DNA from 3 places in the Enterobacter hormaechei subsp. xiangfangensis genome. Region 3 is predicted to be linked to each of the others. Evidence: predicted binding sites of a transcription regulator. Region 3 holds the regulator's gene; each other region holds the start of a gene.
The links. Region 3 encodes sigma-54, which starts transcription at its own class of promoters, with help from an activator protein. Its sites were predicted from a motif close to GTTGGCACANNTTTCGCTNT; they were not measured.

Region 1 (3,563 bases), 1.3 Mb from region 3:
CCGCACGGCACATGCGTCCTAAGCGGGTACGGTTGATAATCCAGGTCAGCACCAGCATGCCCGCGAACGAGGCGATGAGGATAAAGACTTTGGTATAGGTTATCTGGACAAACCCTTCGCCAAGGTGAAAACGCAGCACGCCATCAAGCATGGTGGGCACGCCCTGCTGGCGCGGGCCCTGGCTGAGCTGGACGTAGTTTTGCAGTATCAACGACATCCCGATGGCCGAAATCAGCGGCGCCAGACGCGTCGAGTTGCGTAGCGGCTTATAGGCGATGCGCTCAATCGTCCAGCCATAAACGCCAGTGACCACGATGGTGAAAACCAGCGTCCCCAGGATCAGCAGCGGAAAGGAGTGGAGTCCAAAAAACGCCAGCAGGGCCAGGCCAATGGCCGAGAGATAGGCGGAGATCATATACACTTCGCCGTGAGCGAAATTGATCATACCGATGATGCCGTACACCATGGTGTAGCCGATGGCGATAAGACCGTAGACCGACCCCAGCGTTAAGCCATTAATTAATTGTTGCAGAAAGAATGTACTCATGGTCGCGCACCTGAATAAAGGGTTACGCCGACAGTCAGACCTGCCGGCGCTGAGCAGATTCCGTCCCGTTATGGCACTTCTTTATATTTGCCTTTGTCATCCCACTGGTAGACCACGTAGTCAGAGACTTTGAGGTCACCTTTGCTGTCCCAGGCTTTTTTACCCATCACCGTGTCGACAGGGTTGGCCTTCAGCCACTCGCTGGCTTTTGCGGAATCCGTCCCTTTCGTGGCCTTGAATGCCGCCGCGATAGCCTGCACAGACGCGTAGGCGTAGAGGGTGTACCCTTCAGGTTCAAATTTACCGGTGCGGAATTTCTCGATGACGGCTTTTCCGTCCGGGATCAGGCGCGGATCTTTACCGAAGGTCATGTAAATACCGTTGGTGTACTGTGCCCCACCGGCGGCGGTGACCATCTCTTCATTGACGATACAGTCTCCCGAGAAGAACTTCGCCTGCACGCCCTGTTCACGCATCTGGCGAACCAGCGGGCCCGCTTCCGGGTGACAGCCCCCGAAGAACACCACGTCCGGTTTTTGTGCGCCGATTTTGGTCACCAGCGCGTTAAAGTCTTTCTCCCCGCGGGACAACCCTTCGTACATCACCTCCTTAACGCCGCGTTTCGCCAGCGCCGCTTTAGTGGCATCCGCCAGCCCCTGACCGTAGGTGTCTTTATCGTGGATGATGACCACCCGTTTGGCTTTCAGCTTATCAAGAATAAAATCGCTGGCGACCTGGCCCTGCTGGTCGTCACGTCCGCACATGCGAAATATGTCGCTCATGCCACGTTCGGTAATCAGTGGGTTCGTTGAGCCGGGAGTGATGGAGAGGATCCCGGCATCGCTATAGACCTCGGAGGCGGGCATGGTCGACGAAGAGCAGAAGTGGCCGACGACCGCTTTCACCTTATCCTGATCGACTAAGCGGTTGGCAACGGCGACGGCCTGTTTGGGCTCGCAGGCGTCGTCGCCCTGAACCAGTTTGATTTTCTCACCGTTGATCCCGCCGGCGGCGTTAATGTCTTCCGCCGCCTGCGTAGCGCCATGCCAGTATTGATCGCCGTAGGTTGCGTTCGGGCCTGTGAACGGCCCGGCCACGCCGATGACGATATCGGCCTGCGCGGAAAAGGCCGTCACCAGACAACCGGCCAGCACCAGGGAGAGGGGAGTTTTGGTAAATTTCAGCGACATTATTATGTTCCTTAGCAAAGAGGTTTTTGCACCAGGTATAAACCCGAACGCCTGATGGCATCGTAAATCCAAAAACAAGAGCGAGAACAAAATGCACTTTAGAAGCAATCTCATGCTTAATACGGCGAGGATCCCACGCACCGCGAAGCGCGCAGAACATTAAGCAAAAAGGTTGCCAGAATGGTTAATCCCTTGACCGGGTCACAACACGTTGAGTATAGAGCGCCGTTTTATGCGCCTTTGCGGGATGATATGAATTTACAGCGGAGATCACATCTCCTTAACAACAAAGCCCATAAGTTGTGCAACGGTCACGATTTGCACGTTTTTGCAGCAATAAAGACCTAAACTTCAGATAGGCACGCGCGGCGATATATGTCAGGATCGTTTTTTTTATCAGGAGTATCAGCAATGGCTGAAGGCCCATTAAATGAAAGCGAGATGGCGTGGCTGGAAGAGACATTAATCTCTTACGGTCACGACGATGCATCCGTTATTGACGTGTCCGAACTGGACGGCATGCTTACCGCAGTACTTTCCGGTCCCGTTGTGGTGGAGCCCGACACCTGGCTGGTGGCGGTCTGGGGTGGTGAGAAATATATTCCTCGCTGGAAAAACGATCGTGAGATGAACCGTTTTATCGATCTCTGCTTTAAGCACATGAACGATATTGCCGAGCGTTTGAGCGAATACCCGGATCAGTTTGAACCGCTGTTTGGCTATAACGACGTTGACGGTCAGAGCTATACCGTGGTGGAAGAGTGGTGCTATGGCTACATGCGCGGCGTGGCGCTGACGGACTGGTCATCCCTGCCGGAAGCGCTGGAAGCGGACCTGGCGGTGATTGCCCTGCACGGGACGGAAGAGAACAGCGAGAAGCTGGATGCGCTGACCGAAGAGGAGTATATGGCCAGCATCGAGAGCATTCAGCCTGCGGCGCTGCGCTTGTATAACTACTGGGTGGCTAACCCGCAGCAGCCGGAAGCGAAAAAGCCGATCGTGAACGGGTCGAAGGTGGGGCGTAACGACCCGTGCCCGTGCGGGAGTGGGAAGAAGTTTAAAAGCTGCTGCCTGCATTAAATCATTAATTACTGTGGCCTGAATGGGGCACGGGTGTTGAGTCCCCGCTAAAATCGGCGAACCGGAGACCAGATGACAAGGGCTGGACGCCATGGATGGCGGCCAGAGGCGAATCGAGACAGGATGTCGAGTTGAGCCGACCGCAGGCAGATGGTCGGGAGGTGAGCGCAGTGCGAAGCACCGATTTTCCGCGGGGCCGCGGGGATTGATAAGGGGGCCGCGGCGGCCCCCTTATCCCGTTCACATGCTGTGAAAAAATTATATTCTGTTGATCTTAAGGTGAACGGAACAGTACCTCAGGACCTGTATAAATAAGTTATCCCACTTCCGGCAGCATCCCCGCTGCAATCAAAATCTGCACCAGAATAATCGCCACACCGCACCCAAACACCACGCACAGCATTGGCGTACCGCCCGCTACGCGATACCCCTGCTGCGGATGTTGCTGGCGGCTCTTCCACGCCAGCAGGGAAGGCAGCAGCAGGGCCAGTACCGATAACGCCACGCCGGCATACCCCAGCGCCATCACAAACCCGCGCGGGTAAAAGAGCGAGAAGGCCAGCGGCGGCAGGAAGGTCATCGCCCCCGTCTGTAAGCGTCCCGCAACGGTATTGCGACGCTGGAACAGATCCGCCATATAGTCAAACAGACCAAGCGCCACGCCGAGGAAGGAGGTTGCCAGCGCCAGGTCTGCAAACAGATGTACCGCCAGCTCCACGTGTGAAGAGGCCACCACGTTACGCAGG
Region 2 (3,563 bases), 480 kb from region 3:
AGGCTCAGGGACATCTCAAAACCGGCATCCTGTAAACGGGTGGAGAGACGGTCTACCGCGCCGCCGCTCCAGCCGTGTGAACCAAAGGCGCTGGCGCGTTTGTTACGGAAGCGCAGGCCGGTCATCTCTTCCACCAGTCCGGCAATTTTCGGCATCATCACGTTATTCATGGTGGAGGTACCCACCAGCACGCCTTTGGAGCGGAAGACGTTGGTCAATACCTCATTCTTATCGCTGCGCGCCACGTTGAAGATTTTCACCGCCACGTTCGGGTCAACTTCGTTGATGCCCTGGGCAATGGCGTCCGCCATCATGCGGGTGTTGTTGGACATGGTGTCGTAGAAGATCGTAATGCGGTCTTCCTGATAATCCGCCGCCCATTTCAGGTACAGTTCGACAATCTGGGTTGGATTTTCACGCCATACCACGCCGTGGGAGGTGGCAATCATATCCACCGGCAGGTTGAAGCCGAGGATCTCGGTGATTTTTGGCGTGACCAGACGGCTGAACGGGGTCAGGATGTTGGCGTAGTAGCGTTGGCACTGTTCGAACAGCTCGGTCTGATCCACTTCGTCGTTGAACAGACGTTCGTCGCAGTAGTGCTGGCCGAAGGCGTCGTTACTGAACAGCACCGCGTCACCGGTCATGTAGGTCATCATGCTGTCCGGCCAGTGCAGCATTGGGGTTTCCACGAAGATCAGCTGTTTGCCGTTGCCGATATCCAGCGTGTCGCCGGTTTTCACAGTGTGGAAGTTCCACTCCGGATGGTGGTGGTGGCCGTTGATGGAGTCAATGGCGTTAGTGGTGCAGTAGATCGGGGTATCCGGAATGTGGGACATCAGCTCGGTCAGCGCCCCGGCATGATCCTCTTCCGCGTGGTTGATGATAATGTAGTCGATCTCATTCAGATCGATTTCGCTGCGCAGGTTCTGCACGAACTCGCGGCTGAATTTGTGATCGACGGTATCGATCAGGACGTTTTTACCTTCACGAATGAGATAGCTGTTGTAGCTGCTGCCGCGCAGCGTTTTGTATTCCGTCCCGTGAAAATCACGTACTTCCCAGTCACGTTGACCCACCCAATGAATGTTATTTTTAACCAGAATAGACATAGCAACCTCAACTTAATACGGCGTTTTCAAATAAGATGACTGTCATATATCAAGTTGCGTGCCAACTTTTTAAATTATTGAAAATAATGGATTTATATTTTGATGCTCCCAAATAGGTAGTCATTTTGACTATCTTAAAAATTGTCAATATGACACTATGTATTGTCAAAATGACAGTGAGGCAGAGATGAGCTTTTCCGTAGATGTGCTGGCGAAGATCGCCATAGAACTGCAAACCGGTATTGGTCATCAGGACCGCTTTCAGCGGCTGATCTCCACGTTGCGTCACGTGCTGGATTGCGATGCCTCGGCGCTGCTGCGTTACGAAGGGCGGCAGTTTATTCCGCTGGCTATCGACGGTCTGGCGAAGGACGTACTCGGGCGGCGCTTTACCCTGGAGGGCCACCCGCGTCTGGAAACCATCGCCCGTGCGGGTGACGTGGTGCGTTTCCCGGCGGACAGCGATCTGCCCGACCCTTACGACGGCCTGATCCCCGGGCAGGAGAGCCTGAAGGTGCACGCCTGTATCGGCCTGCCGCTGTTTGCCGGGCAGAACCTGATTGGTGCGTTAACCCTCGACGGCATGTCGCCGGATCAGTTCGATACCTTCAGCGACGAAGAGCTACGGCTGATTGCTGCGCTGGCGGCCGGGGCGCTGAACAACGCCCTGCTGATAGAACAGCTGGAGAGCCAGAATATTCTTCCGGGTAGCCCGACGGCGTTTGAGCAGGTGGCACACACCGAAATGATCGGCCTTTCGCCAGGCATGGCGCAGCTCAAAAAAGAGATTGAGATTGTCGCCGCGTCTGATTTGAACGTGCTGATCTTCGGAGAGACCGGCACCGGTAAAGAGCTGGTGGCGAAAGCGATCCACGAAGCCTCGCCCCGTGCGGTGAATCCGCTGGTCTATCTCAACTGCGCGGCGCTGCCGGAAAGCGTGGCGGAAAGTGAGCTGTTCGGACACGTCAAAGGGGCCTTTACCGGGGCGATCAGCAACCGCAGCGGCAAGTTCGAAATGGCCGATAACGGCACGCTGTTCCTCGATGAAATTGGCGAACTCTCCCTTTCGCTCCAGGCCAAACTGCTGCGGGTGTTGCAGTATGGCGATATTCAACGCGTGGGAGACGATCGCAGCTTACGCGTGGATGTGCGCGTGCTGGCGGCGACGAACCGCGATCTGCGCGAAGAGGTGCTGGCGGGGAATTTCCGCGCCGATCTGTTCCACCGTCTGAGCGTGTTCCCGCTCACGGTGCCGCCGCTGCGCGAGCGGGGCGAGGATGTGGTGCTGCTGGCGGGCTTTTTCTGCGAACAGTGTCGGCTCAAAATGGGGCTTTCCCGCGTGGTGCTAAGCCCCGGTGCGAGGACGCACCTGCTGAGCTACGGCTGGCCAGGTAACGTGCGTGAACTGGAACATGCGATTCACCGCGCGGTGGTGCTGGCGCGGGCTACGCGTTCGGGGGATGAAGTGGTAATTCATGCGCGCCATTTCGCGCTGCATGAGGAAACGACGCCGTCCGTGAAGCCGGTGATACCTGAGAGCGTGAACGAAAACCTGCGCGAGGCGACGAATGCGTTCCAGCGTCAGATGATCACCCGCGCGCTGGAGCAGAATAACCGCAGCTGGGCGGCGTGCGCGCGGGCGCTGGAGATGGACGTCGCCAACCTCCACAGGCTGGCGAAACGTCTGGGGCTGAAGGGTTAAATAATCCCCGCCTGGTAGAAGTCTTGCAGGTTGATCGCGCCGCACAGCCTGCCGTGCTCGTCCACCACCGGCGCGGCGGTGATTTTGCGCTTCATCAGCACCTCTTTGGCTTCAATGGCGCGGCTGTCGGCATTCAGCGTCAGTCCGCCCTGGGTCATTGCTTCGGATACCCGCGCCTCCAGCTTGCCGCCGCCCACCAGCCAGCGGCGCAGGTCGCCGTCGGTGAAGACGCCCTTCACCTGGCGGTCATTGTCGCATACCGCAACCAGCCCCAGCCCGGTGCGGCTCAGCTCCAGCATGGCGTCCATCACGCTGGTGTCGAGTTTGACCTGAGGAATGGCATCGTCGGTGCGCATCAGGTGGTGAACCTTGTTGAGCAGACGTGCCCCAAGCGCGCCCGCAGGATGGGAGCGGGCGAAATCTTCCTCATTAAAACCGCGCGCCTGCATCACCGCCATTGCCAGCGCGTCGCCCATCATCAGGGTGTTGACGGTGCTGGAGGTCGGTGCCAGGTGCATCGGACAGGCTTCGCGCTCAACGGAAATATCCAGCGTTGCTTTCGCGGCCAGCGCCAGCGGCGATCGGGATTTGCCGGTCATCGCTAACAGGGCCACCGATTTTTCTTGCAGGCGAGGGATGATGAGATCCAGCTCTTTGGCTGAACCGGAGTAGGAGATAAACAGCATCACGTCGCGGCTTTCGATCATCCCCAGATCGCCGTGCAGCGCTTCGGCAGGATGCACAAAGAA
Region 3 (3,563 bases):
TGCTGGCGGCCAGTCTTCCCGCGCTTGCTGTGACTGGCGACACCGAACAGCCGATTCATATTGAATCCGATACCCAGTCTCTGGATATGCAGGGTAACGTCGTCACCTTTACCGGCAACGTCGTTGTGACCCAGGGCACCATCAAAATCAACGCCGACAAAGTGGTCGTTACCCGTCCGGGCGGCGAGCAGGGGAAAGAGATTATCGATGGTTATGGCAACCCGGCCACCTTCTACCAGATGCAGGACAACGGCAAGCCGGTGAAAGGCCATGCCTCGCATATGCACTATGAACTGGCGAAGGATCTGGTCATCCTGACCGGTAATGCTTACCTGGAACAGCTGGACAGCAATATCAAAGGCGACAAGATCACTTATCTGGTGAAAGAGCAGAAAATGCAGGCCTCCAGCGAAAAAGGCAAACGCGTCACGACCGTGCTTGTGCCTTCGCAGTTGCAGGACAAGAACAACGGTCAGGCTCCGGCAAAGAAAAAGAGTAACTAATTCGTTATGGCAACTTTAACTGCAAAAAACCTCGCGAAAGCGTATAAGGGCCGCCGCGTCGTCGAAGATGTCAGTCTGACCGTCAACTCCGGCGAAATCGTGGGTTTGCTTGGCCCTAACGGCGCGGGTAAAACTACGACCTTCTACATGGTAGTGGGCATCGTCCCGCGTGACGCCGGCAACATCATTATCGATGATGAAGATATCAGCCTGCTGCCGCTGCATGCCCGCGCGCGTCGTGGCATCGGCTATCTGCCGCAGGAAGCGTCTATCTTCCGCCGCTTAAGCGTGTTCGACAACCTGATGGCCGTGCTCCAGATCCGTGACGATCTGACCAGCGAGCAGCGCACTGACCGTGCGAACGAGCTGATGGAAGAGTTTCATATTGAACACCTTCGCGACAGCCTCGGTCAGGCGCTGTCCGGTGGTGAACGCCGCCGCGTTGAGATTGCGCGCGCGCTGGCAGCAAACCCGAAATTTATCCTGCTGGATGAACCGTTTGCGGGCGTTGACCCCATCTCCGTTATCGATATCAAACGTATCATTGAACACCTGCGCGACAGCGGGCTTGGCGTACTGATCACGGACCACAACGTTCGTGAAACGCTGGCGGTGTGTGAGCGCGCCTACATAGTGAGCCAGGGCCATCTGATTGCCCACGGTACGCCGCAGCAAATCCTCGAGGATGAGCATGTTAAGCGCGTGTACCTTGGGGAAGACTTCAGACTCTGATAGGGTAGAGGTTAAGTCACGCCGAACCGGAGAAAAACGCTCTGAACATGAAGCAAGGTTTGCAATTACGGCTCAGCCAGCAACTGGCCATGACGCCGCAGCTCCAGCAGGCAATCCGTCTGTTGCAGCTGTCCACGTTAGAACTCCAGCAGGAGCTCCAGCAGGCGCTGGACAGCAATCCGCTGCTGGAGCAGACCGATCTTCATGACGAGGTAGACGCCCAGCAGACGCAGGACACAGAAACGCTCGACTCCGTAGATGCACTCGAACAGAAAGAGATGCCGGACGAACTGCCGCTGGATGCCAGCTGGGATGAAATCTACACCGCGGGTACCCCTTCCGGGACGCGTGCAGACTACCAGGACGATGAACTCCCGGTCTACCAGGGCGAAACTACCCAATCGCTTCAGGACTACCTGATGTGGCAGGTGGAGCTGACGCCTTTCTCCGATACCGATCGCGCCATTGCCACCTCGATTGTCGATGCCGTTGACGACACGGGCTATTTGACCGTGACGCTGGACGAGATTCTTGAAAGCATCGGCGATGACGAGATTGAACTGGAAGAGATCGAAGCCGTCCTGAAACGCGTTCAGCGTTTCGACCCGATTGGCGTCGCCGCGAAAGATCTGCGTGACTGCCTTCTGATCCAGCTTTCGCAGTTTGCTAAAGAGACACCGTGGATTGACGAAGCCCGGCTCATCATCAGCGATCATCTGGATCTGCTGGCGAACCACGACTTCCGCACCCTGATGCGCGTCACGCGCCTGAAAGAAGAGGTGCTGAAGGAAGCGGTGAATCTGATCCAGTCACTCGATCCGCGTCCGGGGCAGTCGATTCAGACCAGCGAACCGGAATATGTCATTCCCGATGTGCTGGTGAGAAAACACAATGGCCGCTGGGTCGTTGAACTGAACGCCGACAGCATTCCTCGCCTGCAAATCAACCAGCAATACGCCTCCATGTGCACCAGCGCCCGTAACGACGCTGATAATCAATACATTCGCAGCAACCTTCAGGAAGCACGCTGGTTGATTAAGAGTCTGGAGAGCCGTAATGACACGCTGCTGCGCGTCAGCCGCTGTATTGTCGAACAGCAGCAGGCATTCTTTGAGCAGGGCGAAGAGTTTATGAAACCGATGGTGCTGGCGGACATAGCCCAGGCCGTCGAGATGCATGAATCAACCATTTCCCGCGTGACCACGCAGAAGTATCTGCACAGCCCACGCGGTATTTTTGAGCTTAAGTATTTCTTCTCCAGCCACGTGAACACCGAAGGCGGCGGCGAAGCCTCGTCGACGGCCATTCGCGCACTGGTGAAGAAGTTGATCGCCGCGGAGAACCCCGCGAAGCCACTCAGTGACAGTAAGTTAACCACCATGCTGTCCGATCAGGGTATTATGGTGGCACGTCGTACTGTCGCGAAGTATCGAGAGTCTTTATCCATTCCGCCGTCTAACCAGCGTAAACAACTGGTTTGACACAACCGATAAGGAAGACACTATGCAGCTCAATATCACCGGACATAACGTCGAGATTACTGAGGCTTTACGCGATTTTGTAAACACTAAGTTTGCGAAACTCGAGCAGTATTTCGAGAGGATCAACCAGGTCTATGTTGTGTTGAAAGTGGAGAAAGTGACGCATATCTCGGATGCGACCCTGCACGTCAACGGAGGGGAACTCCATGCCAGTGCGGAAGGGCAAGACATGTACGCGGCTATCGACGGCTTGATTGATAAGCTTGCGAGACAGCTCAATAAACATAAAGATAAACTGAAACAACACTAATTGTCCGGGCAGTTAACGGGTGCAGGACGGCCTGTTGTGAAACACAACAGGCCATTTGTACAGTTAGCGCTTAGGTGAAATTATGATAAACAACGATTCCGCTCTTCAACTGAGCAATGTCCTTAACCAGGATTGTACCCGCAGTGGCGTTCACTGCCAGAGCAAAAAACGTGCGCTGGAAATCATCAGTGAGCTGGCCGCAAAACAGCTGGGTCTGCCGCCGCAGATCGTGTTTGAAGCCATTCTGACTCGTGAAAAAATGGGCAGTACCGGCATCGGCAATGGCATTGCGATCCCGCATGGCAAGCTGGAAGAAGATACGCTGCGTGCCGTGGGGGTGTTTGTGCAACTGGAAACGCCTATCGCTTTTGACGCCATTGATAACCAGCCTGTGGATCTGCTCTTCGCGCTGCTGGTTCCTGCCGATCAGACCAAGACCCACCTGCACACGCTGTCGCTGGTTGCCAAACGTCTGGCGGATAAAACCATTTGTCGTCGACTGCGCTCAGCCCAAAGTGATGAAGAGCTTTATCAAAT

Region 1: BFV63_RS13665 (branched-chain amino acid ABC transporter substrate-binding protein) is a predicted target of sigma-54. The motif match lies at 1,898-1,917, and genes of this name have one in related genera.
Region 2: norV (anaerobic nitric oxide reductase flavorubredoxin) is a predicted target of sigma-54. The motif match lies at 1,159-1,178, and genes of this name have one in related genera.

The regions. Positions count from the first base shown of each region.
Region 1 is NZ_CP017183.1:2,839,935-2,843,497, reverse strand. Features, by position in the region: gene BFV63_RS13670 (ABC transporter permease subunit) at 1-547, opposite strand, end outside; gene BFV63_RS13665 (branched-chain amino acid ABC transporter substrate-binding protein) at 616-1,737, opposite strand; gene BFV63_RS13660 (YecA/YgfB family protein) at 2,149-2,817, shown strand; gene tyrP (tyrosine transporter TyrP) at 3,134-3,563, opposite strand, start outside.
Region 2 is NZ_CP017183.1:3,613,813-3,617,375, reverse strand. Features, by position in the region: gene norV (anaerobic nitric oxide reductase flavorubredoxin) at 1-1,112, opposite strand, end outside; gene norR (nitric oxide reductase transcriptional regulator NorR) at 1,300-2,814, shown strand; gene gutQ (arabinose-5-phosphate isomerase GutQ) at 2,811-3,563, opposite strand, start outside.
Region 3 is NZ_CP017183.1:4,093,575-4,097,137, forward strand. Features, by position in the region: gene lptA (lipopolysaccharide ABC transporter substrate-binding protein LptA) at 1-503, shown strand, start outside; gene lptB (LPS export ABC transporter ATP-binding protein) at 510-1,235, shown strand; gene rpoN (RNA polymerase factor sigma-54) at 1,283-2,716, shown strand; gene hpf (ribosome hibernation promoting factor) at 2,739-3,026, shown strand; gene ptsN (PTS IIA-like nitrogen regulatory protein PtsN) at 3,109-3,563, shown strand, end outside.